4 regions of the Anoxybacillus eryuanensis genome follow, and region 3 is predicted to be linked to each of the others. Evidence: predicted binding sites of a transcription regulator. Region 3 holds the regulator's gene; each other region holds the start of a gene.
The links. The regulator Rex, encoded in region 3, represses fermentation and respiration genes when NADH is low (regulators of the CRP and FNR family bind a similar motif). The targets are predictions, from matches to a motif close to TTGTGAAATATTTCACAA.

Region 1 (8,022 bases), on a different contig from region 3:
TTTCATCTTCAATGAATTGTTCAATATAACCGGATTCTAGTACACCGTCCATACAGATGCGTTGCAGTCTGCTACGTACTTCTTCGACAATGTTGTCATCCGCAATTCCTTTCATGTACATCATACGTACGTTTGTGTGTGTCACCTCACCAACTGTAATGGCTTCTACCCATACATGTGGATGTTGAATACGTCGTCGCACCATGGCTACATTTGTTGTTAGTGATTCTGTAAACCCTTCGCGTGGTCCACGGATAGATAATTGTGTGCTCGGTTCTGTAATAGCACGGTACTCTCCACCTTTTACCGCTATACTAATTGCCTCTTGCATACCATGAATAAATAAAATGCTTTCCCCAGACATGAGCAAGGAAAATACGTCATTCCATTGTTTCACACGTCTCGTTGTATTGGCTGTAGCGATCTTTTTCTCAATATAGTCTAATTGATCACAACACATTGAAGGAAAAGACAGTTGTACACTGGCTTCAATGAACAATTGCTGAACCATATTTTCATCAACCATTCCACTAACAAAACAGAGCGCTGACGAAAGATTGTCTTCCTTCCCAAGCCAAAAACGGCGAATGACAATATCTGCACTATTCCCCGTTATATTACGTACCTTTTCTATATTTGCATGTAAATCTCGCTCAATCGTCCCATATATTCCCTCTTGTGCTACTTTATCGTATTGATATACTTGCTTTTTGTTCTGATTTCTCAACCGCAACCACATTCGCCTCTCTCCATTCACTATCGCTTATGGTTAGAATAAGCAATAAATACATATGTTATGCAAAAAGGAATAAAACACGTCAAAAAGTTGCACGCTAGTCCAAAAAAGATATTTATGGAGATGAACAAATGAAACTTGTCGTCATTTCTGTTTTTATCCCTATGTTGTTAGGTGGCCTAGCCATCAGTATGAATGTATTGTTAGGGATGAGCATGTACCAAGCGTTTATTGATATTTTTAATCCATTTAAAGTGATGGAGCCCATCGAACTAGGCGTTTTGTTTTTTCTGATCGTCTTATGGATTCTTGATACATCCCTCCATCTGTTTCGAAAAAAAAGTTAAAACAAAAAAACCGAACAGCGCTCGCGTTAAGCGAACACCGTTCGGTTTTTTTGTTTTCTCATGCCTAAAGGAACATATACGCAAAACGGTTCACTTTCCATATAATCGCCTGTGACTGCATATGCACGAGCACGTGATCCGCCACAAACGTAGCGAAATTCACAAATGCCACATTTTCCTTTATATAAATCTGGTTGGCGTAATTGTTTCATCACTTCCGATTCACGATAAATGCGCGCTAAAGGTTGTTCACGTACGTTGCCGCATACGATTGGAAGCAAACCGCTTGGCATGACATCTCCTGTATGAGAAACGAAAACGAAGCCGTTACCATCATTCACGCCTTTTGGTGCTCGTTTTAATCCGTCAATGATTGAAGCACGGTCAGTCGTCATCGCATGCTCATAACGAATATCCCCCGCTTCAATTTGTTTTTCTCGCATTTTTTGTTGAATGACAACACGACGATAATGTTGCGCTGCTGTCGTTTTAATATCATATGGTGCTGTTTTACTTAATTCATATAACCAACGAAACACTTCTTCATGTTCAGCTGGAGTAATGCAGTCATTCATTTGCCCACGACCTGTTGGAACGAGTAAAAAAATGTACCACATCACTGCGTTTAAATCGCCAACTAATTTCGCCATCTGTTCTAAATGATTGTAGTTATAGCGCGAAATGACCGTATTCACTTGCAACGGCATATGTAATTCGTTTAAATAGCGAATGTTTTCGATCGTTAAATCAAATGATCCTGGTGTACCGCGAAATCGATCATGAATGTCAGCCGTCGGCCCATCTAAGCTAAATGCCCAGCGCGACAATCCAATCTCTTTTGCTTTTTTCATTTTTTCTTTCGTCACATTCGGCGTTGCACTCGGTGTAATCGAAACACGCATTCCTTTTTTCATCGCATACTCAGCAAGATCAAGCAAATCTTCACGCATCATACAGTCTCCGCCCGTAAATACGAGCATTGGATTGTTCATTTCATATATCTCATCAATTAATCGAAGACCTTCTTTATATGTTAGTTCACGCGGATCAGGGAGAGGCTGGGCGTCCGCACGACAATGTACACATTTTAACTGACACGCTCTCGTCACTTCCCAAATGACGATAAATGGATTTTCATTATAATCTACCTCATGCGCATGTTTATGCATATTTCATCACCAGCTTCTTGTGTTATTTTTCACATTCATTATAGGCTTATTTTTTAGTGATACACGCGCATGTTTTTGACGATTTTTTAAACATCCCTATGCTAAAATGGAATAAGGAAAATAAAGGAGCTGAAAAAAATGAAATCAGAAAAAGAAAAGATGGTAAGCGGTCAATTGTATCGGGCTACCGATCCAGAGTTAGTGAAAGAACGTGAACATGCCCGTAAATTAACAAGACTATTGAATGAAACATTAGAAACGGAGCATGAACGACGTGTTTCTTTATTGAAAGAACTGTTTGGTTCAACAGGTCAAAACGTATACATTGAACCCCCTTTCTATTGCGATTACGGATATAACATTCACGTCGGGGAAAACTTTTTTGCCAATTTTAATTGCGTCTTTTTAGATGTATGTGAGATTCGTATCGGGGACAATTGCCTTATTGGTCCCGGCGTTCATATTTATACGGCAACGCATCCGATCGATCCAATCGAAAGAGCATCCGGTTTAGAATACGGAAAGTCCGTGACGATCGGCGATCATGTATGGATTGGTGGCGGGGCAATCATTAATCCAGGCGTCAAAATCGGAAATAACGTTGTCATCGCTTCTGGGGCTGTTGTCACGAAAGACGTTCCTGATCACGTTGTCGTCGGGGGCAACCCGGCAAAAATAATCAAACAGTTAAACGTATAAAAGGCTCCCACGAAAGGAGCCTTTCACTTACGCAAAATAAACGATATAAATAACCGCTGCGAGCACGATGCGATAAATCGCAAACGGAACGAGACGAACGCGGTTAATTAAACGCAAGAAAAAGCGAATAGCTAGCAAGGCGAAAATAAATGCACTAATAAAACCAATAACAAAAAATGGTAAAGCATCAATCGTGATATACTCCCAGTTTTTCAATAACGAAATGCCACTTGCTCCTGCCATAATTGGCACTGCCATAATAAATGTAAAATCAGCAGCAGCACGGTGACTCATGCCTACAAGTACGCCACCTGAAATGGTTGATCCTGAACGCGAAAACCCAGGCCAAAGCGATAAACATTGAACAAGACCGACAATAAACGCTTGCTTATACGTAATATCATCTACCGTTTGTGCGACCGTTCGTTTTCCGAAACGATCTGCTGCGATCATTAACAACGCCCCAAGCACAAGTCCGATGAGCACCGTTTTTGTGGAAAATAAATGTTCATCAATATAGTCTTCGAATAAAACTCCTAACACCCCAGCAGGCACAAGTCCAATGAAAATGTGCATGAGCGTTAAATGCGATCCTGCTTTTCTGTCACGTTTACGCAAATAAAGCAACTCAAAAAACTTATCTTTAAACACAACAACGGCAGCTAAGACGGAACCGAGCTGAATGACAACTTTAAACGTATTCGCCCCATATTTCCCCAAAAACTCGCTTGACTTTAGCCACATATCGTCAACAATAATCATATGCCCCGTCGATGAAACAGGCGCAAACTCTGTCACCCCTTCGACTAGCCCTAAAATGATCGCTTTCATTAATTCAATAATATGCATGCATGTCCATCCTTTCTTGATTGGTGAAATATGTATAATTCCTTTTCATGACCTACTTCATTGTACTACAAACGTTCGATTTCTACTACACGTACATACAAAATATCAAAACCATTCGTCAAAATAATTATATAACAGTTATTGATTTTTTAAATCTGTTATATTACAATGTAATTAACAAAAGAAACGTGTGAAAGGGGTTTTTGTTTATGGATATGTACACAAAAGCTTATCAACGATACGTTGAAAAATGCCATGAGTTCGGTATCGAAGCGATCGATTTGATCGAATTTATTCGCAACTTAACAACAGAACAAGTTCAACATATGATCCAAAGTTAAAGATTGGAGTGAAACGATGAACGAAAAAACAGATGTAAACGTATAAATCCCCCATTTTATTCTGCGAACAGAATGAAATGGGGGATTTTTATAATTTTTTAATAAAAATATTTTTTATACTTTACTATTAAATATTAATTTAGTATAATTCTAATGTACTAATCATTATCACTATCGTTGAGTAAGCAAATAGACTTTATTGATTTATATGCACGAAAGGGGAATAAAAGAATGGAAAACAAATGCCCGTTCCATGGAAGTGTGACGAGTCATACTTCAAAAAAAACAACAAACAAAGACTGGTGGCCAAATCAATTAAACTTAAACATTCTTCATCAGCACGACAGAAAAACGAATCCTCATGACGAAACGTTTGACTATGCTGAACAATTTCAAACACTTGACTATTGGGCGTTGAAAGAAGATTTGCGCAAGCTCATGACGACAAGCCAAGATTGGTGGCCTGCCGACTACGGACATTACGGACCGCTATTTATTCGCATGGCTTGGCATTCTGCAGGAACATATCGCATTGGCGACGGACGAGGTGGCGCTTCAACCGGTACACAACGTTTCGCCCCGTTAAACAGTTGGCCAGACAACGCTAACTTAGATAAAGCACGTCGCTTGTTATGGCCGATTAAACAGAAGTACGGTAATAAAATTTCGTGGGCGGACTTAATCGTATTAGCCGGCAACGTAGCCATTGAGTCAATGGGAGGAAAAACGATTGGTTTTGGCGCTGGTCGCGAGGACGTATGGCATCCAGAAGAAGACATTTATTGGGGTGCTGAGAAAGAATGGCTCGCCTCAGAACGATATACGGGCGACCGCGAATTAGAAAATCCGCTTGCTGCTGTGCAAATGGGACTCATTTATGTCAATCCAGAAGGTCCTGACGGCAATCCAGATCCGCTGGCAGCCGCACGTGACATTCGTGAGACGTTTAAACGAATGGGCATGAACGACGAAGAAACGGTCGCGCTCATCGCAGGTGGTCATACGTTCGGTAAAGCGCACGGAGCTGGCGATGCGTCACACGTCGGTCCAGATCCAGAAGCTGCTCCGATTGAAGCGCAAGGATTAGGTTGGATCAGTTCATATGGAAAAGGAAAAGGGCGCGATACGATTACAAGCGGTCTTGAAGGCGCTTGGACACCAACACCTACACAATGGGATAACAGCTATTTACAGTTGCTTTTTGAATATGAATGGAAACTCACGAAAAGCCCAGCTGGTGCGTATCAATGGGAAGCAATTGATTTAAAAGAAGAACATCTCGCTCCAGATGTCGAAGATGCGAACAAGAAAGTACCACCGATGATGCTGACGACTGATTTAGCGTTACGCTTTGACCCAGAATATGAAAAAATCGCCCGCCGTTTCTATGAACATCCAGAGGAATTTGCGGATGCGTTTGCTCGTGCGTGGTTTAAACTTATTCATCGTGACATGGGGCCAAAAACGAGATATCTCGGTCCGGAAGTGCCAAAAGAAGATTTCATTTGGCAAGACCCGATCCCAGAAGGAGATGTTGAATTAACGGATGCAGAAATCGAAGATATTAAAACACGCATTTTACAATCAGGACTCACAGTAAGCGAGCTTGTGAAAACCGCTTGGGCGTCCGCTAGCACGTTCCGCAACTCTGATAAACGCGGCGGCGCAAACGGGGCGCGCATTCGCCTCGCTCCGCAAAAAGATTGGGAAGTGAATGAACCAGAACGACTTGCCAAAGTGCTTTCCGTTTACGAAGACATTCAGCGCGAGTTACCTAAAAAAGTAAGCATCGCAGATTTAATCGTGCTTGGCGGTAGCGCGGCGGTCGAGAAAGCCGCACGCGATGCTGGGTTTGACGTTCGCGTACCGTTTATGCCTGGACGAGGCGACGCAACAGAAGAACAAACAGATGTCGAAAGCTTTGCGGTATTAGAACCGTTTGCCGACGGATTCCGCAACTATCAAAAGAAAGCATACAGCGTCACGCCAGAGGAGCTTCTTGTCGACAAAGCCCAATTGCTCGGCTTAACCGCTCCAGAAATGACTGTATTAGTTGGCGGATTGCGCGTGTTAGGGGCAACGTATCGCGACCTTCCTCACGGCGTATTCACGGACCGTATCGGCGTGCTAACAAACGATTTCTTCGTCAACCTCGTGGATATGAACTATGAATGGATACCGAAAGAAGAAGGCTTGTATGACATTCGCGATCGGAAAACAAAGGCAGTCCGCTGGACAGCAACGCGTGTCGACCTAGTGTTTGGATCGAACTCGATCCTCCGCTCCTACGCCGAATTTTACGCCCAAGACGACAACAAAGAAAAATTTGTCCGCGACTTTATTCAAGCTTGGGTGAAAGTGATGAACGCTGACCGCTTTGACCTTCGGAAAAAAACAAAAGCATCGGTGACGGTTTAAATGAAAAAAAGCAGGCGGACGATGTTGTCCCCTGCTTTTTATTTCTCATAAATAATAACCCCATCACGCGCAATTTGCCGTACGATTTCGTTATTCAACGAGCCAGCAAACAACACATCGAATGAATCAATAGAGCCCATCGGATCACTTAATCAATCCCTAACAAGAAAGATAAAAGACTAAACACAATAAGCGAAAATGCGTTGTTTATGTACATGTGTCTGTATCACACCCTTGCTTCCTAATTTATATCGACTATGTTAATTAGAAAAACGTTCGGCGGTTTGGATGATTTTGTTGGTTTTCTAACGAACGAACAAGCACATACCGTTGAAGTCCACGCGAAGTAGAAATGGCTAGTTTTCCATATCGCTCAGCTTCTTTTTGATCGCCATTTCGAAACTCCCTTTCTGCTTCTAATACATAACAAAACGTGTGTTTTTTTACTTTCTGTTTCAAATTCTCGAACCGATCTTCCTGTCCGCGCAACAGGGCAATCAATGCTTGATTATAATAACGGGCTTTCTCGTTTTGAATGTCGTTCGCCACATGTTCTGCTTCCTCTAATTCTCCCTGCTCTATGTATATATGGACAAGGGCTAGCTTTTTGGCTTCTGCATAACCTTTCTCTAGTTGTTCGGCATATTGCTCAGCTCGTTCAAACTGCTTATGTACTAATGCTTTCGTTAATGCATAATATGGATGTTTGATTCTTTTTTTTACATAACCTTCAACTAAATTTACGTTTTTTGTCCAAAAAAGAATATACATATGATAACAACCAATCCCTATAACAATCAAACTAATTATGCCAATTCCGATCGGCTTAGGAAACTGGACATTCAATACGTTTAGAAAAACTCCAATACTTGCACCGACAAGCGCCCAAAAAAGTAAATTTTTCATCCTCATACACATCTTTCCCTTCTTGTTGAAACATACTTTCGCCTTTTCCATTTTACTATAAATTCTCATAGATAGGACATACAGCCATTAAATTTATTTATCAAACTTTTTTACACCACCAAAAAAGGACGCCTAAGCGACGTCCTTTTCATAACGCAAAATCGATCATTTCATCTGCTTCGATTTCACTTTTGACACCCTCTCCCTCTAGAAATGTTCCACTTTGACAACTTTTTGATCAACACGACGTAAATCATTTCGACCAACATAAGATAAATCGTTTCGATCAACACGACGCACATCCCGTAACATTCTTGAAAAGTCTCGCCATTGATGAAGAACTGCTTGAACGAGCCGTACCGTTCCGTAACAAGCATCTATATCTAATGTTTCATCGTCTGTATGTTCGCACTCGTATCCGACGGACAAGTTCACGCTTTGGATGCCATGTTGTGCCCAAATTCTCGTATCACTACTTCCACCAGCTGTGCATTTCCAGCCAGTTAACCCGGCATCGTAAGCTACTTGTTCGAAAAACTGTCCGTATCGAATATCGC
Region 2 (8,022 bases), on a different contig from region 3:
TGAACCGACAGGATCGCTTGATCGTCAAAATGGTGAGAAAGTAATGGAGCTCCTTCAGCAAATGAACGAAGAGGGGAAATGTATCATTGTCATTACACATGATGAAAAAATAGCTTCTTATGCTAATCGCATGATTTATCTTAGTGATGGATGCATTCAGCTAGATAAGGGAAAGGGGTAGTGTGAATGAGCAGAAAGTTGTTGCTTTTGTTCGGCAGTCTTACGTTTATTGTTTTGTTAGGTATATTTTATTATACGTTCATATACAAAGAGACTTTTGAATCATCCGCAGAGGGATTATTTTTACCTGAACAGTATGAGGAAAAATATCGTGTTTTCGAAGCAACCATTGAGGTGAATAAAATAAAGTACGAAAAGTTGCATATTAACCATCGCATTCAGCTCAAAGGCGGTAGTTTGACATATGAGCTGTACGATCCAAAAGGAAATATCATCGATCGAGGGGAAGTCACGATTGCGCAACCGTTAAATAAGCAATTGAATGTAACGCCACAAAAAGGAGTATGGAGGGCGAAATATTACACAAACAAAGATACAGATGGAAAATACATATTGATATTTAAATCTGGTGAGAAATAAAATATGTCGATAACTACTGACTTTCCTATACAACAAGCCAACTACCTACATCATATAAAAGTTGAGATAAGGGACGTCCGATGAAGGATGTCCCTTCTTTTTGTTTATGGTACACTAATAGAGGAAAGAGAGGGACGATCGTGAAACAAGCGAAGACGAATGCTGTGCGCATGCTTGATCGCGCACATGTGCCGTATGAACTGTTGACTTACGAATATACAGATGGACAAATTGATGGGATATCCGTTGCGAGAAAAATTGGACAACGTGAAGAGATGGTGTATAAAACGCTTGTCACAAAAGGGGCGAGCGGTCAACTTTACGTATTTGTTATCCCTGTCGCCGCAGAACTAGATTTAAAAAAAGCGGCGACCGTTGTCGGTGAAAAAAGTGTGCATATGTTGCCTGTGGCGGATATCGAAAAAATGACAGGGTATGTGCGTGGCGGTTGTTCGCCAATTGGAATGAAAAAAATGTATGCCACATATGTCGACGAATCGGCGCTTTTGCACGAACAAATCATTGTGAGTGCAGGGAAAATCGGCATGCAAATGAAACTTTTTGTTCAAGATTTATTAAAGTTAACGAAAGGGAAAACCGCACATGTCATCAAAGCGTAGGAGGGTTGGCGCATGAGAATGACAAAAGAGGAAGAACGTCAATGGCTAAAGCAACGCATGGAAGAAGGGCTGTTGACAGACGACAATCGCTTGCTTTGGGAAATGATTTTGCCGAGTCGCTTAAAGCGCATGTATGATGTGTTAAGCGAACGAACAAGATATATTACGATTTTGACGGAAGCGGTTGATGATCCGCACAATCAAGCAGCGGTGTTACGTTCAGCCGAGGCGTTTGGCATTCAAGACGTTCATGTTGTCGCCGGAGCCGCTCCGTTTGAACCGAATAAATGGGTGACGCGACATGCGGACAAATGGTTAACCGTGCATAAACATTCATCGATTGAACAGGCCATTCGCCACCTCCAACAAAACGGCTATCAAGTATATGCAAGCTATTTAGGAGAGGGAACGATTCCGCTTGAACAAATCAACGTATCGAAGCCAACGGCGCTTTTGTTCGGAAATGAGCATCGCGGAGTATCGGAAGAGGCGCTTGCTTTGTCGGATGGGAAGTTTATCATTCCGATGAACGGCTTTGTGCAAAGCTTTAATATTTCCGTTGCTGCTGCCATCTCTCTGTACGATGTCACGAAGCGAGCAAAACAAGAGGCGAATGGGCGCTACTGTTTGTCGCTTACGGAAAAGAAGGAAATATATGATCATTGGATGAAACTTTCGCTTAGTCCGCGGTTAAGAAAAATGGTGGAAAGTCAAATGGGAGGACGCAATGATTGAAGCGGTGATTTTTGATTTAGATGGCGTCATTGCTAATACAGTCGAGTTATATTATATTGCGACAAAACGTGTCGCGGATGAAATTGGAGTGCCGTTTGATCGACAGCTTAATCAAAAGCTACAAGGCATGAGCAGACAGGCGATGGTTGAGGCGCTTCTTGGTGAAAAAGCGCATGAATGGACGGAAGAAGAAAAGCGAGCTCTTGGCGACCTTCGCGGTCAATATTATCGCGAGTTGATCGAGCAATTGTCGCCAAATGACGTGTTGCCGGGAATGAGGGATCTTCTTTGCGACATTCAGCGCGACGGCGTCCCGATGGCACTCGCATCGTCAAGTTCAAACGCACGTATTGTTGTTGAACGTCTTGGCGTACATTCTTTTTTTGACGTCATTGTCGATGTAAAAACAATTACGCGCATGAAGCCGGATCCAGAAATTTTTTTAACAGCTGCGAAAGAGCTTCATGTCGATCCGTCTTGTTGTATCGCCATTGAAGACGGAGAGGCGGGTATGAAAGCGATTAAGCAAACAAATATGTTTTCCGTCGGCATCGGAGCTCATTTAGCTCTACTATCTCCTGATTGGCTCGTTCAACAGACAACACAATTGACGTGGGGAGAGTTAAAAAAACGGTTTATGCAAAAAGCTGGTCAATGACGACCAGCTTATTTTGCGCCTAATATTTGTTTTGCTTTTTCAACACGTTCTTCTGATGGTGTCGGGATGCCTTCAAGCGGATATGTCAGCCCGAGCGCTTTCCATTTGTACACGCCGAGTTGATGATACGGAAGCACCTCAATTCTTTCGACGTTGCGTAACGTACGAATGAAGTCAGCTAAGCGATGTAAATCTTCTTCATCGTCTGTGACGGTTGGAACGAGCACATGACGAATCCAGACGGGTACGTTTCGCTCAGATAATAAACGAGCAAAAGCTAAAATATGTTCATTTGTTTTTCCTGTTAGTTTCCGATGTTTTTTTTCATCGATATGTTTTAAATCTAGCAAAATTAAATCTGTATATTGAAGCAATTCATCAAGCTTTTGTTGGAACGACGGCTCCGTCGTATAACATCCCCCTGATGAATCAATCGTTGTATGAATGCCAAGTTGCTTACAGCGACGAAAAAGTTCAATTAAAAAATCGATTTGTAAAAGTGGCTCTCCGCCACTTACTGTAATCCCGCCGCCAGATGCTTGCATAAACGGCAAATATGTTTGGGCATCAGCGATGATTTCATCGACGGACATTTGCTTTCCTTTGCCAATTTCCCACGTATCTGCGTTGTGACAATATTGACAACGCAATAAACAGCCTTGGGTGAAAATGACATAACGAATGCCGGGACCATCCACTGTTCCGCACGATTCAATCGAATGAATAAATCCGTTCATATTGTTTTCCTCCTAGGTAGAAAGCTCCCACAATGTGTGGGAGCTTCCATTACATAGTTTCATGGAACGTCCGATTAATGACGTCAATTTGTTGTTCACGTGTTAATTTAATAAAGTTGACCGCATAACCTGATACGCGAATGGTCAGTTGCGGATATTTTTCAGGATGTTCCATCGCGTCAAGTAACGTGTCGCGGTTAAAGACGTTGACGTTTAAGTGATGACCGCGTTTTTGCGCATAGCCATCTAAAATCGCCACAAGGTTTTGAATGCGTGTCGCGTCATCCTTACCGAGCGCTTTTGGTACGATCGAGAACGTGTTCGAAATGCCGTCTAATGCATATTCATACGGTAATTTAGCGACAGAGCTTAATGACGCAAGCGCTCCTTTCGTATCGCGACCATGCAATGGGTTAGCACCAGGTGCGAACGGCTCGCCAGCGCGACGACCATCAGGCGTATTTCCTGTCTTTTTGCCATATACGACATTTGATGTGATCGTTAAAATCGATGTTGTATGCTTCGAATCGCGATACGTTTTATGTTTGCGCAATTTTGTCATAAAGCGCTCAACAATATCGACCGCAATCGCATCGACGCGATCATCGTTGTTGCCGTATTTCGGGAAGTCGCCTTCAATTTCAAAGTCGACAGCTAAGCCATTTTCGTCGCGAATGGTTTTTACTTTTGCATATTTCATTGCGCTAAGTGAGTCAGCAACGACAGAAAGACCAGCAATTCCCGTTGCCATCGTGCGCAAAATGTGCGTATCGTGAAGCGCCATTTCGATTCGTTCATAACAATATTTATCGTGCATGTAATGGATGACGTTTAATGTATTAATATACAACTCTGCTAGCCATTCCATGACGTTATCGAATTTGCGCATCACTTCTTCATAATCTAAGTATTCAGATGTGATTGGCGCAAATTCTGGCCCGATTTGCACTTTTAGCTTTTCGTCAACCCCGCCGTTAATTGCGTACAATAATGCTTTCGCAAGGTTTGCGCGCGCACCGAAAAACTGCATTTGTTTACCTATGCGCATGGCGGATACGCAGCATGCGATGCCGTAGTCGTCACCAAACTCAGGACGCATTAAATCGTCATTTTCATATTGAATGGAGCTTGTTTGAATCGACATTTTTGCACAATATTTTTTAAATGCTTCTGGTAATTTTGTCGACCAAAGAACCGTTAAGTTTGGTTCTGGCGCTGGACCTAAGTTGTCAAGCGTATGCAAGAAACGGAATGAGTTTTTTGTCACAAGTGGACGGCCATCAATAGCGACACCGCCGATCGACTCTGTTACCCACGTTGGGTCACCGCTAAATAACTCATTATATTCTGGTGTTCTTGCGAATTTTACGAGGCGCAATTTCATGACGAAATGGTCAACAAGCTCTTGCGCTTCGCGTTCAGTTAATGTTCCTTCTTGCAAGTCGCGTTCAATATAAATATCTAAAAATGTGGAGACGCGACCTAAGCTCATTGCCGCACCGTTTTGTTCTTTAATCGCAGCAAGATAGGCGAAATACAACCATTGAAAAGCTTCATGTGCGTTGCGCGCTGGTTTGGAAATATCGTAGCCGTAGCTTGCTGCCATTTCTTTTAGTTCTTGCAGGGCGCGAATTTGTTCAGCTAATTCTTCGCGGAGACGAATGATGTCTTCGCTCATTGTGCGCGCACCTGTGTTGCGTAAATCTTTTTTCTTCTCTTCAATGAGGCGATCTACACCATATAACGCTACGCGACGGTAGTCACCGATAATGCGACCGCGTCCATAGGCGTCAGGAAGTCCTGTAATGATTCCTGCTTTGCGTGCGGCTTTCATTTCGTCTGTATATACGTCAAATACGCCTTGGTTATGTGTTTTGCGATATTGCGTAAAAATTTTCTTTACTTCATCGCTTACTTGATATCCATAAGCTTCGCATGCTTGCTCAGCCATGCGAATCCCACCAAATGGCATAAGTGCTCGTTTAAACGGCTCATCTGTTTGAAAACCGACGACTTTTTCAAGTTCTTTATTTAAATAACCAGGTCCATGCGACGTAATCGTCGATACGATTTCCGTATCCATGTTGAGAACGCCGCCTTTTTCGCGTTCTAACTTTGAAAGCTCCATCACTTGTTCCCACAGTTTTTTCGTCGCTTCTGTCGGACCTTGTAAAAATGATTCATCCCCTGTGTAAACGGTTACGTTATTTAAAATAAAATCACGAACGTCAATTTCCCTTTTCCATTTATCACCTTTGAACGTTCTCCATGCGTCCGTCAACGTTTCATTCACAGTAAGTAGCGTCATAATAATCTCCTCCCAATCATCAGAATAAAAGTACCCCCTATATAAAGAATACTACTTTTTTACATGACGAGGAGAAAGAAGGATTGACGAATTTGTGAAACATTGATCAAAAATATTTTCTAAAATAAAGATTTTTCCAAAAATTATTTTTATAAAATTTGTTGCATAAAAACAATAAAGCTGATAATATGTGAAACATAGAGAGCATAACATGTTTATACACAAATATTTATTATTTTACAACAAATAGTAAGGGGGATAAAGTTGATGAAAAAAGGAATGATGGCAACACTTATTTTTATACTTATGTTTGCGCTTGTAGGGTGTGGCAGTTCAACAGAAAAAACAGCAACAACAGAAAAGAAAATTACAGTTGTGACAGACGCGGCGTTTGCTCCATTTGAGTACATGGATAAAGGTGAAATTGTCGGCTTTGATGTCGATTTATTAAAAGCAGTCATGAAGGAAGCAGGATTAGCATATGAATTAAAAAACATCGGCTGGGATCCATTGTTTGCGGCTATTCAAGGAAAAACAGCGGATATGGCCGTTTCAGGTATTACAATTAACGACGACCGAAAACAAACGTATGACTTTTCGATTCCGTATTTTGAATCGACACATATGATTCTCGTGAAAGAAGGAAGTTCGATTAAAAGCGCGAAAGATTTACAAGGAAAAGTTGTCGGTGTTCAAAATGGTACAACGGGACAAGAAGCCGTTGAAAAAATTTTAGGAAAAGAGAATCAAAATATTAAAAAGTTTGAGAATACAGTCGTTGCGATTATGGACTTGTTAAACGGCGGTGTGGAAGCCGTTGTAACAGATAATGCTGTTGCGAACGAATATGTAAAAAATAATCCAGATGCCAAGATTGTAGCATTTGAGGATCCTGAACATTTTGAATCTGAATTTTACGGCTTCATGTTCCCGAAAGGAAGCGAGTTAAAGCAAAAAGTAGACGAAGCGTTGAAAAAGGTAATTGAAAACGGAACGTATACAGAAATTTATAAAAAATGGTTTGGGACAGAACCGAATATTGAATCATTACAACAACAGCAATAACGTCGAAGTAAAAATTGCGTAACTGCAAGCAGTTACGCAATTTTTACAAGAAGAAAGGTGATAGATGATGGATTTTCGTTTCAATATTATTTTGGAATATGCACCGTTTTTCTTCAAAGGAGTACTATGGACAGTCGGTTTATCGTTAGTCGGTATTTTTTTCGGGACGATTCTTGGTTTGGCGATTGGGCTAGGAAAAATGGTTCAAAACCGCCTCGTCCGTTTGCCGTTTGATTGGTACGTTCATTTTTTCCGTGGAACGCCATTATTTGTACAAATTTTACTTATTCATTTTGGCATCATGCCGATGTTTACCGCCCAACCGAACCCGCTCGTATCGGGAGCGATTTCGTTATCTTTAAATGCGGCCGCGTATATTGCTGAGATTTTCCGCGCTGGTATTCAATCGATTGATCGTGGGCAAATGGAAGCGGCACGTTCGCTTGGAATGACGCATGTACAAGCGATGCGTTACATCATTTTACCACAAGCGATCAAGCGCATGATCCCGCCACTTGGTAACGAATTTATCGTCCTTATTAAAGATTCATCGCTTGCGGCAATCATTGCGGCGCCTGAACTGATGTACTGGGGACGAGCGATGCAAGGGCAATATTATCGCGTATGGGAACCGTACTTAACCGTTGCGCTTATTTACTTAGTGCTTACCCTCTCATTAAGCAAGTTGCTACATCGGTTAGAAAGAAGGTATGATGCATGATTCGGGTTACAAATTTAAAAAAATCATACGGATCGCTCCAAGTGTTAAAAGGAATTGATGTGCACATTCATGAAAAAGAAGTGGTTGTTGTCATCGGTCCGTCTGGATCGGGAAAGTCGACGTTTTTACGTTGTTTAAACATGCTTGAAGATTTTGATGAAGGGGATATTGTTGTTGACGGATTTCATTTAAAAGATCCGAAAACAGACTTAAATAAAGTGCGGGAAGAAGTAGGAATGGTGTTTCAACGATTTAATTTATTTCCGCATATGACGGTGCTTGATAATATTACACTTGCTCCGATGAAAGTGCGCAAATGGTCGAAAGAGAAAGCGACCGAAAAAGCGTTACAACTGCTTGCGAAAGTAGGTTTACAAGATAAGGCGCACGTATATCCGGATTCTTTATCAGGCGGACAGGCACAGCGTGTAGCAATCGCTCGTGCGCTTGCGATGGAACCGAAAGTGATGCTATTTGATGAACCGACGTCTGCGCTCGATCCTGAAATGGTCGGGGAAGTGCTTGCGGTAATGAAGCAACTAGCTAAAGAAGGAATGACGATGGTCGTTGTGACGCAC
Region 3 (8,022 bases):
TGAAACAGGCGATGGAGTTGGCAAGAAAAGAAGGAGCGCAAACAATGACTTTAGAAGTGAGAGTATCGAATATCGTTGCACAATCATTGTATCGGAAACTTGGTTTTTTAAATGGGGGCATTCGTAAACGGTACTACTCGGATAATCAAGAAGATGCATTAGTCATGTGGGTGAAATTATGAATAAAAAGGATATATTTGTACTTGGAATTGAAACAAGTTGCGATGAAACGGCTGCAGCCATTGTGAAAAACGGACGCGAAATTGTAGCTAACGTTGTCGCTTCACAAATGGAAAGTCACCAACGATTTGGAGGAGTCGTTCCTGAAATTGCCTCACGTCATCATGTTGAACAAATGACGCTCGTGTTAGAAGAAACGATGAAACAGGCAAATATGGATATGAGCCAAATGGATGCTATTGCGGTGACAGAAGGTCCTGGGTTAGTAGGTGCTCTATTAATTGGCGTAAATGCGGCAAAAGCATTAGCTTTTGCACACAGCATTCCTCTTGTTAATGTGCATCATATCGCAGGGCATATTTATGCGAATCAGCTTGTGCAAGAAATGAAATTTCCACTTTTAGCCCTTGTTGTATCAGGAGGTCATACGGAACTCGTTTACATGAAGGAGCATGGTGTATTTGAAGTGATTGGCGAGACGCGCGATGATGCGGCAGGGGAAGCGTATGACAAAGTTGCCCGAGCGTTACAACTACCTTATCCAGGGGGACCTCACATTGATCGCTTAGCGAAACAGGGAAAACCAACTATTGATTTACCGCGCGCATGGCTTGAAGAAGGTTCATATGATTTTAGTTTTAGCGGATTAAAATCAGCGGTTATTAATGCGTTGCACAATGCAAAACAGCGTGGAGAGACGATTCGTCCTGAAGATATGGCGGCAAGTTTTCAGGCAAGTGTTGTTGAGGTGTTAGTTGAAAAAACAATTCAAGCAGCCACGCATTACGACGTGAAACAAATATTGCTAGCTGGCGGTGTGGCAGCAAATGAAGGACTGCGTACGCAATTACAAAAACAAATGAAGCAGCTGCCTGAAGTCGAGTTAGTTATCCCGCCGTTGTCGCTTTGCACAGATAATGCGGCGATGATTGCGGCAGCGGGAACGGTACTATTTCAACAAGGAAAGCGAGCGACAATGGCGTTAAATGCCAGCCCAAGTTTACTGTTATAGCAAGAGGGTGCCCTAAAAGTAACCGGGCACCCTTTCTTATAATCGTATAAATTTCCTTGAAGAAAAACCGAACCTTTTTTGTGGATTATTTTATCCACATATATGTGAATAATGTGGAAAACGTTGATTATATGTTATTTTATCATAACGAGTTAACCACAATGATATATGTGGATTTTTTGATTTTCTTGTGGATAATGTGGAAAAGTAGGTGAATAACTTATATTTAGGTGTTTTTTCTGTGGATATATTTGTGTAAAAAATGAGCTAGTCCACAAATGGGGCTAGCTCATTATTATTGTTGTAAAAGTTCCCATTGCTCAAATAGTTCGTCGAATTTTTTCTTTAGTTCTTCGATCTTTGCTTGAGTATCCCGAGCTTTTTCATAGTCATTGTAACAGGAAGGATCATATAATTGTTGTTCATATGCAGCAATTTGTTGCTCCAGTTGCTCCATTTCCAGCTCTAGTTGTTCTAGTTTTCGTTTTCGCTGTCGTTCAAGCTTTTTTCGCTCTTTTTCTTCTTCGTATGAACGCTTTGGTGAAGATCGTTCTTCTGTTATCGTCTTTTCATTGAGTTGTCCAAGTTCAAGCAACTCTGCTTTTTTTGCCACATAATAATCGTAGTCTCCCAAATATTCCACAAGTCCATCTGTGGATAACTCATATATTTTGGTTGCGATCCTGTTAATAAAATAACGGTCATGAGAGACGAATATAATGGTCCCAGGATATTCAATGAGTGCTTGTTCTAGCACTTCTTTGCTATCTAAATCCAAATGGTTTGTGGGTTCATCTAAAACTAATACGTTCGCTTTTTTCATCATTAGCTTAGCGAGAGCGAGCCGCGCTTTTTCTCCACCGCTTAACGTCTGAACAGGCTTCAATACGTCGTCACCAGAAAATAAAAAGTTTCCGAGAATGGTCCGAATTTCTTTCTCTGTTTTTAATCGATCTTCATCCCACAGCTCGTCGATAACGCGTTTATTAGACGTTAACTCGGCTTGTTCTTGATCATAATAACCGATTTGTACGTTTGTTCCGTAACGCAGCTCCCCTTGTTTTATAGGAAGTCGTTTGACGATCGTTTTTAGAAGAGTCGATTTTCCAATGCCGTTCGGTCCAATCAGTGCAATACTATCCCCGCGAGTGATGCGAAATGAAAGATTTTTTGCGATGATGTGATCGTAACCGATCGCTAAATTGTTGGCTGTTAGCACATCATTTCCGCTTGGCCGTTCGATTTCGAAACGAAATGATGCCGATTTCTCATCACCAAGCGGCTTTTCGATGATGTTCATTTTTTCTAGTTGCTTTCTACGGCTTTGTGCCCGCTTTGTTGTTGAGGCGCGAGCGATATTTCGTTGAATAAAATCTTTTAATTTTGTGATTTCCTCTTGTTGTTTTTCGTACAATTTCAGTTGTTGTTCAAATTGCTCCGCCCGTTGATGTAAGTAGCTTGTATAGTTGCCGACATATTTTTTTATTTTTGTGCGCGACAATTCGTACACTTGTGTGACGATTTGATCAAGAAAATAGCGGTCGTGCGAGACGATGAGAATGGCTCCTGTATAGTTTTTTAAATACTGTTCAAGCCATTGTAATGTTTCCATATCTAAATGGTTCGTTGGTTCGTCTAAAATAAGTAAATTTGGCTTAGTCAGAAGTAGTTTTCCTAGCGCTAGTCTCGTCCGCTGTCCGCCGCTTAATGTTGATACTTTTGTTGTATAATCGTACTGGGAAAAGCGAAGGCCATGAAGAACAGAACGAATATCTGCTTCATATTGATAACCGCCTTTTTCCTTAAATTCCGTTTGTAAACGATCATATTGCTCTAATAGTCTTTCGTAGTCAGCATTATGCAAGCTCATTTGTTGTTCTAGTTCACGCAATTGCTTTTCCATTTGTTGAAGCGGGGCAAAAACATCGAGCATTTCGTCCCAAATAGAGCGATGAGCTTGCAAACCTGTATATTGATCTAAATAGCCGATTGTCACATGTTTCGGCTTTATAATTTCACCTGTATCGTATGACAATTGGCCAGCAATGATTTTTAATAATGTTGATTTTCCTGCGCCGTTTCTCCCAACTAGAGCAATGCGATCTTTTTCTTGTATTTCAAGTTTTATGTCTGATAAAACTTGTTCAGCTCCATATGATTTGGATAGTTGGTTTATTTGTAAAATGATCATCATTTCTCACCTCAATCTTCTTTTGATAGTGTAACGCACTTTCTTCATGTTCGGCAATACTAGTGTGTGAATAACAAATTTGACAAAAATAATAATAAAGGGTACAAAGGAAAGACAGAATGAAAAAAATAGTGTATAGTTTAAAAGTGGAGAGAACTTTTTCGATGTATAGGAGAGAAAAATGAAAGCGCTAACTATTTGTGAAAGGAAATGTGGGGGATTGACTCGTGAACAATGAACAACCAAAAATTCCGCAGGCGACCGCAAAGCGACTACCGTTGTATTATCGTTTTTTGAAAAACTTGCATGCATCAGGAAAGCAGCGTGTATCTTCAGCGGAGTTAAGTGAAGCTGTAAAAGTCGATTCAGCAACGATTCGCCGTGATTTTTCATACTTTGGTGCGCTTGGAAAAAAAGGATACGGATATAATGTGAATTATTTGCTGTCGTTTTTCCGTAAAACGTTAGATCAAGATGAAACGACAGAAGTCGCGTTATTTGGAGTCGGTAATTTAGGGACGGCATTTTTGAACTACAATTTTAGCAAAAACAATAATACGAAAATTGTGATGGCGTTCGATGTAGATCCAGATAAAGTCGGAACAGAAGTCGGAGGAGTTCCAGTTTATCATTTAAATGAATTGGAAGAAAAACTCGGTGGAATTACGGTAGCGATTTTAACTGTTCCTGCTCAGGTTGCTCAGCCGATTACTGACCGACTTGTTCAAAAAGGCATTAAAGGAATTTTAAACTTTACGCCTGCTCGTCTGCATGTGCCAGAGCACATTCGTGTTCATCATATTGATTTAGCGGTCGAATTGCAATCACTCGTTTACTTTTTAAAACATTACGGAAATGAGTAAACCTCCCGTTTATGAGCGGGAGGTTTTTTTCAATAAAGAGCGAATCGCTGTTCCAAAATCAAATGTTGCAATTAGGATGAATAACATCGTCGTTACATCCCAAATACCATCATCGGCACTATCCACAGCAAAATAAGTAAATAAAATTCCCATTAGAAAATAAAACAACGGTTCGGATTTCATGAAAACAGCCTCCAAATCACGAATTGCATTTGTTCTGCTTCGCGCATCATTTTTTCAATTTCTTCAGCGAATAATGTTTGAATGGCGACGACAAAGGTGTTCATGAGCACATGGGCCACAATGGGTACGAGAATACGTTTTGTTTTGACATATAAGAACGCAAATACAAATCCCATTGTTGCATAAAGAAGCAAATGCTCGAATTCTAAATGAACAACAGCAAATAAAAGTGAACTGACAAGGGCTGATAAAAGAAAGTTATATTTTTCATACAACGTCCCAAAAATAATTTTTCGAAAGATGATTTCTTCTAAGATTGGTCCAACGATCGAAGTGACAAGCATAAGTGCTGGTGTGAGCTTTACCATTTCGACGATGCGTCGTGTGTTTTCGGATCCCATTTCGACACCAAAGAGGTGTACTTCGATGTTTGCTGCAATGCCTTGAGCGAAAAGAGCGAGCAAAAACCCCCCAATTGCCCAAAAGATCGACGTTCCAATTGATGCTTGATGGCGATCGTACGAATACTTCATATCTTCTTTCATGAAATAAAGAACGAAAAAAAGAGCAATCGAAAAACTAATAACAGCCCAGTAACCAGAGGCGATCGAAAAAGCTACTTCTTTATTTGATGCGTTAATAAATCCGCTATGTGCGAGCAAAGGAACGCCAACTAAACTGGATAGTTGCATAGCAATGTATGTAATGATGACAAACCAATATTGCTTTTTCACATGTTCAACCCCTTTTTGCAAAATGAGTACTTTTTCATTTTACCATATTTTTTGTATGAATTTCGAAAGGAAAGACATAATGAAAAAGGGAAACATTTAGTGAAAAATTTTTAACTTCCTACTTGCAAAATTGAAAAAAGTTCATTAATATAATAAGTGTGTTAGCACTCAATAATAACGAGTGCTAATAACGGTACGAAAATCTAATTAAGGAGGTCGTTTGCCGTGTTGAAGCCACTAGGTGATCGCATTGTCATTGAATTAATCCAAACTGAAGAGAAAACAGCGAGCGGAATTGTTTTACCAGACACAGCGAAAGAAAAACCACAAGAAGGAAAAGTTGTTGCGGTTGGTTCAGGCCGTGTTCTTGACAATGGTGAGCGTGTAGCTCCAGAAGTGAGCGTTGGTGACCGCATCATCTTCTCAAAATATGCGGGTACAGAAGTGAAATATGATGGAAAAGAGTACTTAATCTTACGTGAAAGCGACATTTTAGCTGTGATTGGTTAATCGTTCGCCTGATAACATATAAAGCATACAAAAATACTTAACAAAAATGATTATCAAGGGGGTAAGATGTATGGCAAAAGAAATTAAATTCAGCGAAGAAGCTCGTCGTGCGATGTTACGCGGTGTAGATAAATTAGCTGACGCAGTAAAAGTCACATTAGGTCCAAAAGGTCGTAACGTTGTATTAGAGAAAAAGTTCGGTTCTCCATTAATTACAAATGACGGTGTAACGATTGCAAAAGAAATTGAATTAGAAGATCCGTTTGAAAATATGGGTGCGAAGCTTGTTGCGGAAGTAGCAAGCAAAACAAACGATGTTGCTGGTGACGGTACAACAACAGCGACTGTATTAGCACAAGCGATGATTCGTGAAGGTTTGAAAAACGTAACAGCTGGTGCAAACCCAATGGGCATTCGCAAAGGTATTGAAAAAGCTGTTGCTGTTGCGGTAGAAGAATTAAAAGCGATCTCTAAACCAATCGAAGGTAAAGATTCTATCGCTCAAGTTGCAGCAATTTCTGCGGCTGACGAAGAAGTTGGTCAATTAATCGCAGAAGCAATGGAGCGTGTTGGTAAAGATGGTGTCATTACATTAGAAGAGTCTAAAGGCTTCACAACAGAATTAGATGTTGTGGAAGGTATGCAATTTGACCGTGGTTATGTATCTCCATACATGATTACAGACTCTGATAAAATGGAAGCTGTATTAGACAATCCATACATCTTAATTACAGATAAAAAAGTTTCAAGCATTCAAGAACTTCTTCCTGTGTTAGAGCAAGTTGTTCAACAAGGTAAGCCGTTATTAATCATTGCTGAAGATGTAGAAGGCGAAGCGCTTGCAACATTAGTTGTGAACAAACTCCGTGGTACATTCACAGCTGTTGCAGTTAAAGCGCCTGGCTTCGGTGATCGTCGTAAAGCAATGCTTCAAGATATCGCGATTTTAACAGGCGGTGAAGTGATCACAGAAGAGTTAGGTCGCGAATTGAAATCAACAACAATTGCTTCACTTGGTCGTGCGGCGAAAGTTGTTGTAACGAAAGAACATACAACAATTGTTGGCGGCGCTGGTCGCGCAGAAGACATTCAAGCACGCATCAATCAAATCCGTGCTCAATTAGAAGAAACTACTTCTGAGTTTGATCGTGAAAAATTACAAGAACGTTTAGCAAAATTAGCTGGCGGTGTTGCGGTAATCAAAGTTGGTGCTGCAACAGAAACAGAGTTGAAAGAGCGCAAATTACGCATTGAAGACGCATTGAATGCAACACGTGCGGCAGTTGAAGAAGGTATCGTTGCCGGCGGTGGTACTGCGTTAGTGAACGTGTACAATAAAGTTGCAGCAATTGAAGCGGAAGGCGACGAAGCAACTGGTGTGAAAATCGTTCTTCGTGCAATCGAGGAGCCAGTTCGTCAAATCGCACAAAACGCTGGCTTAGAGGGCTCTGTCATCGTGGAGCGTTTAAAAACAGAAAAGCCTGGCATTGGTTTCAACGCAGCAACTGGAGAATGGGTTGACATGATCGAAGCGGGTATCGTTGACCCAACAAAAGTTACTCGTTCCGCGCTTCAAAACGCAGCATCTGTTGCCGCCATGTTCTTAACAACAGAGGCAGTAGTTGCTGACAAACCAGAAGAAAACAAAAATACACCAGGCATGCCTGACATGGGCGGCATGATGTAATACAAAAACTACCCCTGTTTCAACGGGGTAGTTTTTCTTTTAACTGACTTAAAAAACAAAGAACAGAGCCGACAGCTTGAATCCATGCTCCAGCGATACTGATCGATTGTCCTTCTTCTTTATTTCCTCGTTCCGCGTATATGCCACCAATGGCTTGTAGAGCATTGCCAATGGCTTGTAGTAAATTTCCAATTGGAGTTAATACAGATGGTTGCCTATCCTCCCAATTATCTGCAAATGAAATGAGTCCGCCTAATGATTGTAACCAATTTCCTGTAATCTCCTGTTGACTTCCCTCTTTGTTTAATAGCCCAGCAACAACGGTTACGTTACCGATAGCTTGAATTTGATTTCCATATATACCTAATGTATCAGGGATCTCAGCATCTGCCTCTAAAGCGTTTCCCGTCGCTTGCAATACGTTTCCCCATAAATCAAGAGCAAACTGTTTCCTATTACTGAAAAAAGGAGTGCTTCCAACGGCCGAAGTAACAGTACCTACAGCTTGGGTAAATGAACCGATAAGTGCTTTCGTTTGAAGATCCATAGCTATTCTCCTGCGATCCATTTCGTTTATAAATTATATGCACATGAGATAGTATTGTTAATTGTTAGAAAATTTAATAAAAACGAAGGTATCTTGACCGATGAGGAATGAAGTT
Region 4 (8,022 bases), on a different contig from region 3:
CTTTCGCGGCATCAAATACATCTTTCGCCGTAACGACTCCTGTTTGTTTCCATACGTCGCGCAACCGGCTTGGCTCATCGGTTTGTTGCAAGCGCTCTGTCGCGATACGTGCAATACCCGTCGCTGAAGCAATTGTCTCTAAACACCCTGTTTTGCCACAATTACAAGGAGCCCCTCCTTCTGGAATGGATGTGATATGACCAATTTCACCACCAGCACCGTTTGTTCCATGAACAATTTGACCGTTTACAATCACACCGCCACCAACACCTGTGCCAAGCGTAACGAGAATTAAATTTTTCGCGCCATCGCCTGCCCCTTTCCACATTTCTCCGATCGCTGCAATGTTCGCATCGTTATCAACAACAACAGGAAGTCCTGTTTCCATTTCTAATCGATCTTTCAAAGGGAAGTTTTTCCACCCTAAATTTACTGCTTCATAAATATCCCCTGTCGCCATATTAACAGGTCCTGGGGCACCAATCCCAATACCGATAAGTCGTTCTTTTGATTCATCTAATTCGCGCAATTTCTCATCAATTGCTTTGGCAATATGTGTTATAATATGTTTTCCTTGTTCCGATTTGTCTGTTGGAATTTCCCATTTACAAATGATTTCCCCATACATATTTACAAACGCTAATTTGACTGTCGTTCCACCTAAATCTACACCAACTAACCATTGTTCCATTGTTCCTTCATCCCTTTTCTCTTTTTTCTCGTTCGATTTGTGCTTCATGACGCAAAATGAGAAGCGCCATTTGGTAATCTTTCACGTCGACGAGCTGCGCTTGAAATAATTCTTTCAGTTCGTCTTCCATTAATTCTAAATCTGCAAGGCGATCACCGACATAAATAATCGTTCCGTATTTTTTTAATAATTGTTGTACATCATATACAGATTTCATTTTCTTCACCTGTCGTGTATAAGCGTTTTCAATTTACATATTTTAAATGTATAAGGAAAACAAAAGGTCGTCAAGAACTGAACAATGTCTTTGCGATATTTTTCACATTTTTACCGATCTGGATCTTTTGGATGTAAGACAGTTGGACGACGATTTTTCAATGGAATTGGGGAACGAATAAGTACATCGCGCATCCCACGATATGAAAATGGAATAAAAGGCCATAAATACGGAACGCCAAACGATTGCATGCGTGCAAGCATGACTAACCATGCAGTAATGCCTACAACATAGCCAACAACACCAAATAACGCTGTTACAATCAGCAAAGCAAGGCGAACGAGCCGATTGGCCAATCCAAGCTCATAACTTGGTGTCGCAAACGTCCCAATAGTCGCCATCGCAAAATATAAAATGACTTCATTAGAAAATAGCCCAACTTCAACGGCGATCCCACCGATCATTAATGCAGCAACAAGCCCAAGCGCTGTGGCTAAAGCAGATGGAGTGTGAATGGCTGCCATTCGCAACATATCTAATCCAAATTCAATAAGTAATATTTGACCAAACAACGGAATGTTTCCTTCACTTGATTTTGCAACAAATGATAACGAATGTGGAACAAGCTCTGGTGTTTTCATCCACATATACCAAAGCGGTAATAAAAAAATAGAAAGCCATACAGCAAGAAAGCGAACGAAGCGTAAATATGCACCAACAATTGGCTTATTTCGATATTCTTCTGCGTGTTGTAAATGATGCCAAAATGTTGCTGGTGTAATTAACACACTTGGAGACCCGTCAACAAAAATAAGAACGTGTCCTTCATATAAATGAGCAGCTGCCGTATCTGGTCTTTCTGTATATCGAACGACAGGATACGGATTAAAGTGTCTGCCAGAAATAAATTCCTCTACTGTTTTTTCTCCCATTGGTAAACCATCAGTATCGATTTTCGCCAATGATTGTTTCACTTCTTCGACAATCTGTTCATTGGCAATATCCTCAATATAACAAACACATACATCCGTTTTTGAACGACGACCAATTTGCATATATTCCATTCGTAATGAACGATCACGTACGCGCCGTCTTGTTAGCGCCGTATTAAATACAATTGTTTCTACATACCCATCACGTGCACCTCGAACAACTCGCTCCATGTCTGGCTCTTGAGGTCCACGCACAGGATATGTACGTGCATCAATTAAAATCGCTTTTGCCATGCCATCAACAAATAAAGCTGTCGGTCCTGCCAACACTCCATCAATGATACGTTCAAAATCGTCTGTTTGATCGAGTTCAACATACGGAAGATGCGTCCGTAACAATTTATCTAACGGTTGTTCATCTAACACATCGTTCGGCAATTCGGACAACAATTTCATTAAGTAATGGAGAATATCATCTTTGACAAATCCGTCAATCATAAATAAAGCCATATCTTTTCCTGCATAATGAACATCTAAATAAATAACGTCAAAACTTTTCCCTACTCCAAGCTTTGTTTTCATATATGAAACGTTTTCTGAAAGACGCGAAGATACGCGCTTCATTCCGATCACCTACCTTACATGGACTACCATCCATCTTTGACATATCGATATTCATTCATACATATTTCGGTTTGTATACACATACATTTTTTATAAATGTATGCTTGACCGGAGGAATGAGATGAAACGTTTCATATCGCTATTTATATTGCTATTCGTATTTATCGTCATCGTCCAAGTGTTTGAGCGGCCTGCTCGCGAGACGATTATGTTTTTTCCGATCGATCCGACCGTTCGCTTTACAACTGCCGAAACAAAATTATCACTACAACCCCAGAAAAAAGAAAACAATTATGTAATCGATTGGATCGTCACTTCATCGCTCGATCGAACCGCTTACTTACGGCAAGATATTTCGTTATTGTTTGCTAATGGGAGGCTCATTTCCACGCAATCAAAATGGAAAGAGAATGGGAAAAATCTTATTCAACAAAAACAACTCAAACAAAAGGGAAGTCGATTGTTTCAAGCTATTTCGTATCATCAAGGGGAGTTGCATAACGGAAACAACATTCGAAGCAGTCAAAAAATGAGTGGAGATGTATTATATGTCATCGACTCATCTTTTTCACCTCTTCAATCGTTTCGTAAACCAACGACAAATGAACAAAAAACATGGGCAAATACATTAAATAAACAAACGCAAACGATCGTAAACAAAGTTGCAGATCAAATGGGAGGCATATTGGAAAAAGATGATTATTATCATTTGTATTTACCTGAGCTTGTTCAATATAATGAGCAACCATTTATGGATTTAACGACAAATGAGACGGAAGTGATGGTCGGAAACTTATGGGAAGGTTTGTACAAAAATTATTTTCTAGGCATAAAAAAACAGAACGGTTCGATTGAATCACCAATCGGTAGTACCGTTCCGCTCATTTTAATTAAAAAAGATTACAGTAAACTGTTTGTCGTGACAGAAACAGCAGATGGAGAGCTCGTCATATTAAAACAACTGCTCGAGTTCACGAAATAATTGTTTATATTGTTCATCATTTGGTTTAAGCTGCAACGCACGTTCTGCAGCTTGTTTTGCTTGTTCATAATTTTTTTCTTCTGCATACAACAGTGCTAAATAATAAAAGGCTTCGTGGAAACGGTCGTTTTTATGAAGCGTAGCATATAAATATTGTTTTGCACCGTCGTAATCTTTTTGTTGTATACGAATATAGGCGCGTAGAAAATCTGCTTTATATGCTTCAGCATCTTGTTCATGAATGAGTGTTAACATGTGTTCTGCTTGTTCGTATTCTTGTTCATCAATATACTGCTTGGACAGCGCAAGAATGAGTTGTGCTTGATCTGCTGGCGGTCGTTGAAAGCCGATATATAGGCAAATGAGCGTAACGACCGCTGTAAATAGAGCAGCTAACCATTGTTCGAGACGAACACGTTCTTTTGGAAAATGGACGATGCTTGCAGCTAAAAATCCACCAATTAATCCACCAATATGGCCTGCGTTATCAATATTTGGAACAATGAGACCAAATGCTAAGTTAATCCCAATAACTGTTAGTACATTCATCCCAATCGTTCGAAAAAACACATGCGGATACGCTTTTCCAAAGTAAAGCAAAGCGCCAAAACATCCAAAAATGGCACCGGACGCTCCCGCAGATACGGACGGTGAAAATAAAAAACTAGCGAGCGAGCCTGCAAAACCAGCAAAAAGATAAATAAATAAAAATCGAAACGAACCGTACAATTTTTCAACGAGCGGACCTAAATAATATAGCGCAAACGTATTCATGACCAAGTGTAAAAAGCCAATATGCAAAACGATAGGAGTAAAAAAACGCCACCATTCCCCTTGCAAAATAAGCGGGTTAAATTTTGCACCGTATTGAATGAGCGTTAACGTATTTGTACTTCCACCGTTCCATTCTAAAATAAAAAACATTACCATTTGCAAAGCAATAAATACATATGTAAATCTTGCTTTTCCACGTTCAAATATGCGACGCTCATTTTCGTACATGCGCTCTGCAAACGATAAAACATGTTGTTTAAATACTTGTAACTCATTTTGCAACATCGGGGAATCATCAGGTACATATATTTTCAATGCGTGGTGAAACAACACACTTAGTTCATGTAATGTCTCATACATATTGTTTTTATGCATGATAAATGTTTGCATATGTACTCGTTCAGTCTTAAACGGACGATGAACGTACCATTCCCAATCGTCAACAGGAGGATCCATCATAACATATATGTTGATGACTTGTAATTGGCGGCGAAATTGGCTTTTTCGCCATTCATCAACGGCAATGAGCGCACGCTCCATATCATTTTTTAATGATACGCTCCAATCCATGTCTGCTCGAACGAGACGAATGAGTGGCGCTTTTCGTTCACGTGTAGATTGCAACCAAACTTCTTGTTCATCAGGCGACATATAGACGATAGTATAGTTTTCCTGCAAAAACTGAAATATCATTTGCCAATATACAAAATCGAAGCGAATGCTCAACCTTTCCTCTCCCTTCGCTATCATACCCTTCTTTTACCACACTCTTTTACAAAGTGCAACTATTTGTACTTTTGTAAAAATAATGTGGGCATCAGGCGATGGCGAATAAACGGAATGGACATCCCCCATTGTACAACTCGCTTTTGAATGGCTTCTCGTTTCAATATTTCATTCAATAACCGATAACGAAAGCGGTAGAGAACAAGTCCTACCATCAACGTAAAGATGAATGTTTTTCCATTCAATATGATCACCCTCCTCATTGTTACCGTTCCCTTTTCTCGTTGAATTTATAAAAAGGTTGCCTCATCATGAGACAACCTATTGCAACCCAACGCGTTTCATTACATCTTTTAACACATTGGCAGAGTGAGTAAATTTTTCTTTTTCTTCTTCATTCAATTGCAATTCGACGACTTCACGAATGCCGTTACGATTTACGATCGCTGGTACGCCAATGTACATATCGTTTTGACCATATTGTCCTTCTAAGTAAGCTGAGACAGTAAGGACGCTATTTTCGTTTTGTAAAATCGCCTTTGTTAGGCGAACAAGTCCCATCGCAATACCGTAGTACGTCGCACCTTTTCGTTCAATAATTTGATACGCTGCATCACGTACATTCACAAAAATGTTATCTAAATCTTCTTGCTTATATTGTGGCTTTTCTTTCATCATATCGGCAATTGGACGGCAACCGATAAATGCATGACTCCAAACAGGTAACTCTGTATCGCCATGTTCCCCAATAATATACGCATGTACGTTACGTGTATCGACGTCGAAATATTCACCTAATAAATATCGGAAGCGAGCTGTATCTAAAATCGTTCCTGAACCGATGACGCGCTCTTTCGGTAATCCCGAAAACTTCCATGTTGCATATGTTAAAATGTCAACTGGATTTGTTGCGACGAGAAAGATGCCATTAAATCCACTCGCCATGACTTGATCAATAATGTTTTTGAAAATTTTCGTATTTTTCTCCACTAAATCTAATCGTGTTTCCCCTGGCTTTTGATTTGCCCCTGCTGTTAACACAACAATGTCTGCATCTTTGCAGTCTTCATAATTGCCAAACCAAATTTTTGTTGGGGACGGTGCAAACGGCATGCCGTGGTTTAAGTCCATCGCATCCCCTTCTGATTTTTCTTTATTAATGTCAATAAGAACGAGCTCTTCTGTCACCCCTTGATTTAAAAGAGCAAACGCATAACTCGAGCCGACAAAACCTGTCCCAACTAAAACAACACGATTCACTTTATTTGACATATTTCTTCCACCTTTCGTTTATATTATTTTACAATATGTGCATTGTTTATCTGTTTCACACTTACATTGTACACTGTTTCACAAAGTTTATGAGGCATGAATTATTAACATTTTGTTAATTTTTTCTCCTGTATAATATGAAAACGCTTATGCTGTTTTATGATTCGCTTTCACAAACAATTATTCCTTTATTCGTAATCATCTTTTGAACAGGAATGTCATGTTGTTCAATCGGCAACGTAGAAACAATTTGACAATCATATGCAAGTGAAAGGGTGTCGTTCGGAAAATCGACTAAATAACGATCGTAATATCCTCCACCGTAGCCAAGACGATACCCTTGCCGAACGAAAGCAAGACCTGGAACGAATAGCAAATCGATTTCATGTTTTTGTACTTCTCTCGTTTCTTCTACAATCGGTTCATATAAATCAAAAAAAGTACGTTCTATTTGTTGAAAACAATCAATTTCTCGAAATGTCATTTGTTTCGTTGCTACCTCGCATTTCGGAATTGCAACCTTTTTTCCTTCTTTCCAAGCGCGTTCAATAATACGTATTGTGTCTACTTCTATTTGTCGTGAAATCGTAATGCCAATCATATGGGCCTTTTTCCAATAATGTTGCTGAAATAATATGTCGTGAATAATTCCCGCTTTTTGTGTACGTTCTTCTGTAGTCATATGTAAAATACGTTGTTTCATTTGCTGACGGAATCGTTTCTTATCCATTATCTTTCCCCCTCTTTCGCAAAAAAATAAGCAGCAGGAAAAAAATCCTACTGCTTACTTCGTTTCACGATGAACTGTTGCTTTTTTGTCTCGTGGGCAATACTTTTTCAATTCAAGGCGCTCTGGGTTATTGCGCTTATTTTTTGTTGAAATATAGTTGCGTTCGCCGCATTCTGTGCACGCTAACGTAATATTTACACGCATCGTTCTTTCCCTCCAAACAAAAGTATTGTAATCACACCTTTCCATGATATCATTTTTCTTAAACAATTTCCATATCAATTTTATACGTTTTGATATTGCCGAATTTTCTTTATATAGTATTTTGTATATTCTTTTGCTTTTTGAGCATTTTTTGCTTGAGAATAAATGGTCAACGTCGGTTCATCTACTTTGGGTAAGATGAGCGTCCATTCTCCATCTTCATGATACACTTTCATGCCATCTGTAAAATCTACATGCTTGTCATACGATTCTTCTAACAATTTACGCATAACAGCTGCCCGTTCATGCCATGGGCAATAAACATCACGGCATGATAAATGAATCGTTGGAATGGACGACACAATAGTGCGAAGCGAACAACGTTCAATAGACAACAAATGCAACAGCTGCACACATGCATACAGCCCATCAAAATAAAAATGAAACGGCTCATGATGATGTGCGAGCAAAAACTCTCTTCTCGTATCTTTTACATAAACAATATCGCCATATAGTCGTTCTGCTAACGTGTGTAACACAGACGGCGCCCAAGCAGGAACTGCTACTTTTTTCGTTTCACTACATAAAAGGGACACTAACACATGTAATGAGATCATTTCTTCTTTCGTCAATGCGATCCCTTGCCCATCAAAAATACGAAAACGTTCACCTGAATGATCAAAAACAATCGCAAACTGCGCTTGTTCATGCTTTATTTGCTCCCGAATATGTTCATCATCGCGATTTTCCGTCCAAATCACTTCAATAGCAAACAACTGAAGTGTATGATGAATGATGTCCCGAAATAGAAGAGGGCTAGCGACGACAACTTTCCATTGTTCCGATGCAGAAAAAGCAATCCATTGACGC

Region 1: HNQ84_RS03470 (TIGR04053 family radical SAM/SPASM domain-containing protein) is a predicted target of Rex. The motif match lies at 2,270-2,287, and genes of this name have one in related genera.
Region 2: pflB (formate C-acetyltransferase) is a predicted target of Rex. The motif match lies at 5,751-5,768, and genes of this name have one in related genera.
Region 4: HNQ84_RS05005 (L-lactate dehydrogenase) is a predicted target of Rex. The motif match lies at 6,285-6,302, and genes of this name have one in related genera.

Annotation. Positions count from the first base shown of each region.
Region 1 covers NZ_JBPODS010000002.1:194,241-202,262, forward strand. The annotation lists gene HNQ84_RS03460 (spore germination protein) at 1-739, opposite strand, end outside; gene HNQ84_RS03465 (YczF family membrane protein) at 868-1,083, shown strand; gene HNQ84_RS03470 (TIGR04053 family radical SAM/SPASM domain-containing protein) at 1,110-2,252, opposite strand; gene HNQ84_RS03475 (sugar O-acetyltransferase) at 2,391-2,951, shown strand; gene HNQ84_RS03480 (undecaprenyl-diphosphate phosphatase) at 2,979-3,800, opposite strand; gene HNQ84_RS03485 (hypothetical protein) at 4,010-4,141, shown strand; gene katG (catalase/peroxidase HPI) at 4,373-6,559, shown strand; gene HNQ84_RS03495 (tetratricopeptide repeat protein) at 6,824-7,465, opposite strand; gene HNQ84_RS03500 (M20/M25/M40 family metallo-hydrolase) at 7,673-8,022, opposite strand, start outside.
Region 2 covers NZ_JBPODS010000006.1:9,788-17,809, forward strand. The annotation lists gene HNQ84_RS07865 (ABC transporter ATP-binding protein) at 1-181, shown strand, start outside; gene HNQ84_RS07870 (hypothetical protein) at 187-600, shown strand; gene ybaK (Cys-tRNA(Pro) deacylase) at 741-1,220, shown strand; gene HNQ84_RS07880 (TrmH family RNA methyltransferase) at 1,239-1,955, shown strand; gene pgmB (beta-phosphoglucomutase) at 1,948-2,613, shown strand; gene pflA (pyruvate formate-lyase-activating protein) at 2,622-3,350, opposite strand; gene pflB (formate C-acetyltransferase) at 3,400-5,658, opposite strand; gene HNQ84_RS07900 (basic amino acid ABC transporter substrate-binding protein) at 5,926-6,723, shown strand; gene HNQ84_RS07905 (amino acid ABC transporter permease) at 6,791-7,444, shown strand; gene HNQ84_RS07910 (amino acid ABC transporter ATP-binding protein) at 7,441-8,022, shown strand, end outside.
Region 3 covers NZ_JBPODS010000021.1:1,777-9,798, forward strand. The annotation lists gene rimI (ribosomal protein S18-alanine N-acetyltransferase) at 1-182, shown strand, start outside; gene tsaD (tRNA (adenosine(37)-N6)-threonylcarbamoyltransferase complex transferase subunit TsaD) at 179-1,192, shown strand; gene HNQ84_RS13825 (ABC-F family ATP-binding cassette domain-containing protein) at 1,488-3,383, opposite strand; gene HNQ84_RS13830 (redox-sensing transcriptional repressor Rex) at 3,611-4,246, shown strand; gene HNQ84_RS13835 (YdiK family protein) at 4,256-4,429, opposite strand; gene HNQ84_RS13840 (CPBP family intramembrane glutamic endopeptidase) at 4,426-5,163, opposite strand; gene groES (co-chaperone GroES) at 5,389-5,673, shown strand; gene groL (chaperonin GroEL) at 5,744-7,360, shown strand; gene HNQ84_RS13855 (DUF6944 family repetitive protein) at 7,380-7,907, opposite strand.
Region 4 covers NZ_JBPODS010000003.1:79,466-87,487, forward strand. The annotation lists gene HNQ84_RS04975 (ROK family glucokinase) at 1-691, opposite strand, end outside; gene HNQ84_RS04980 (YqgQ family protein) at 699-908, opposite strand; gene HNQ84_RS04985 (spore germination protein) at 1,019-2,464, opposite strand; gene HNQ84_RS04990 (hypothetical protein) at 2,586-3,446, shown strand; gene HNQ84_RS04995 (rhomboid family intramembrane serine protease) at 3,417-4,946, opposite strand; gene yqgO (protein YqgO) at 5,006-5,191, opposite strand; gene HNQ84_RS05005 (L-lactate dehydrogenase) at 5,268-6,218, opposite strand; gene HNQ84_RS05010 (5-formyltetrahydrofolate cyclo-ligase) at 6,376-6,948, opposite strand; gene rpmG (50S ribosomal protein L33) at 7,003-7,152, opposite strand; gene HNQ84_RS05020 (sugar phosphate nucleotidyltransferase) at 7,233-8,022, opposite strand, start outside.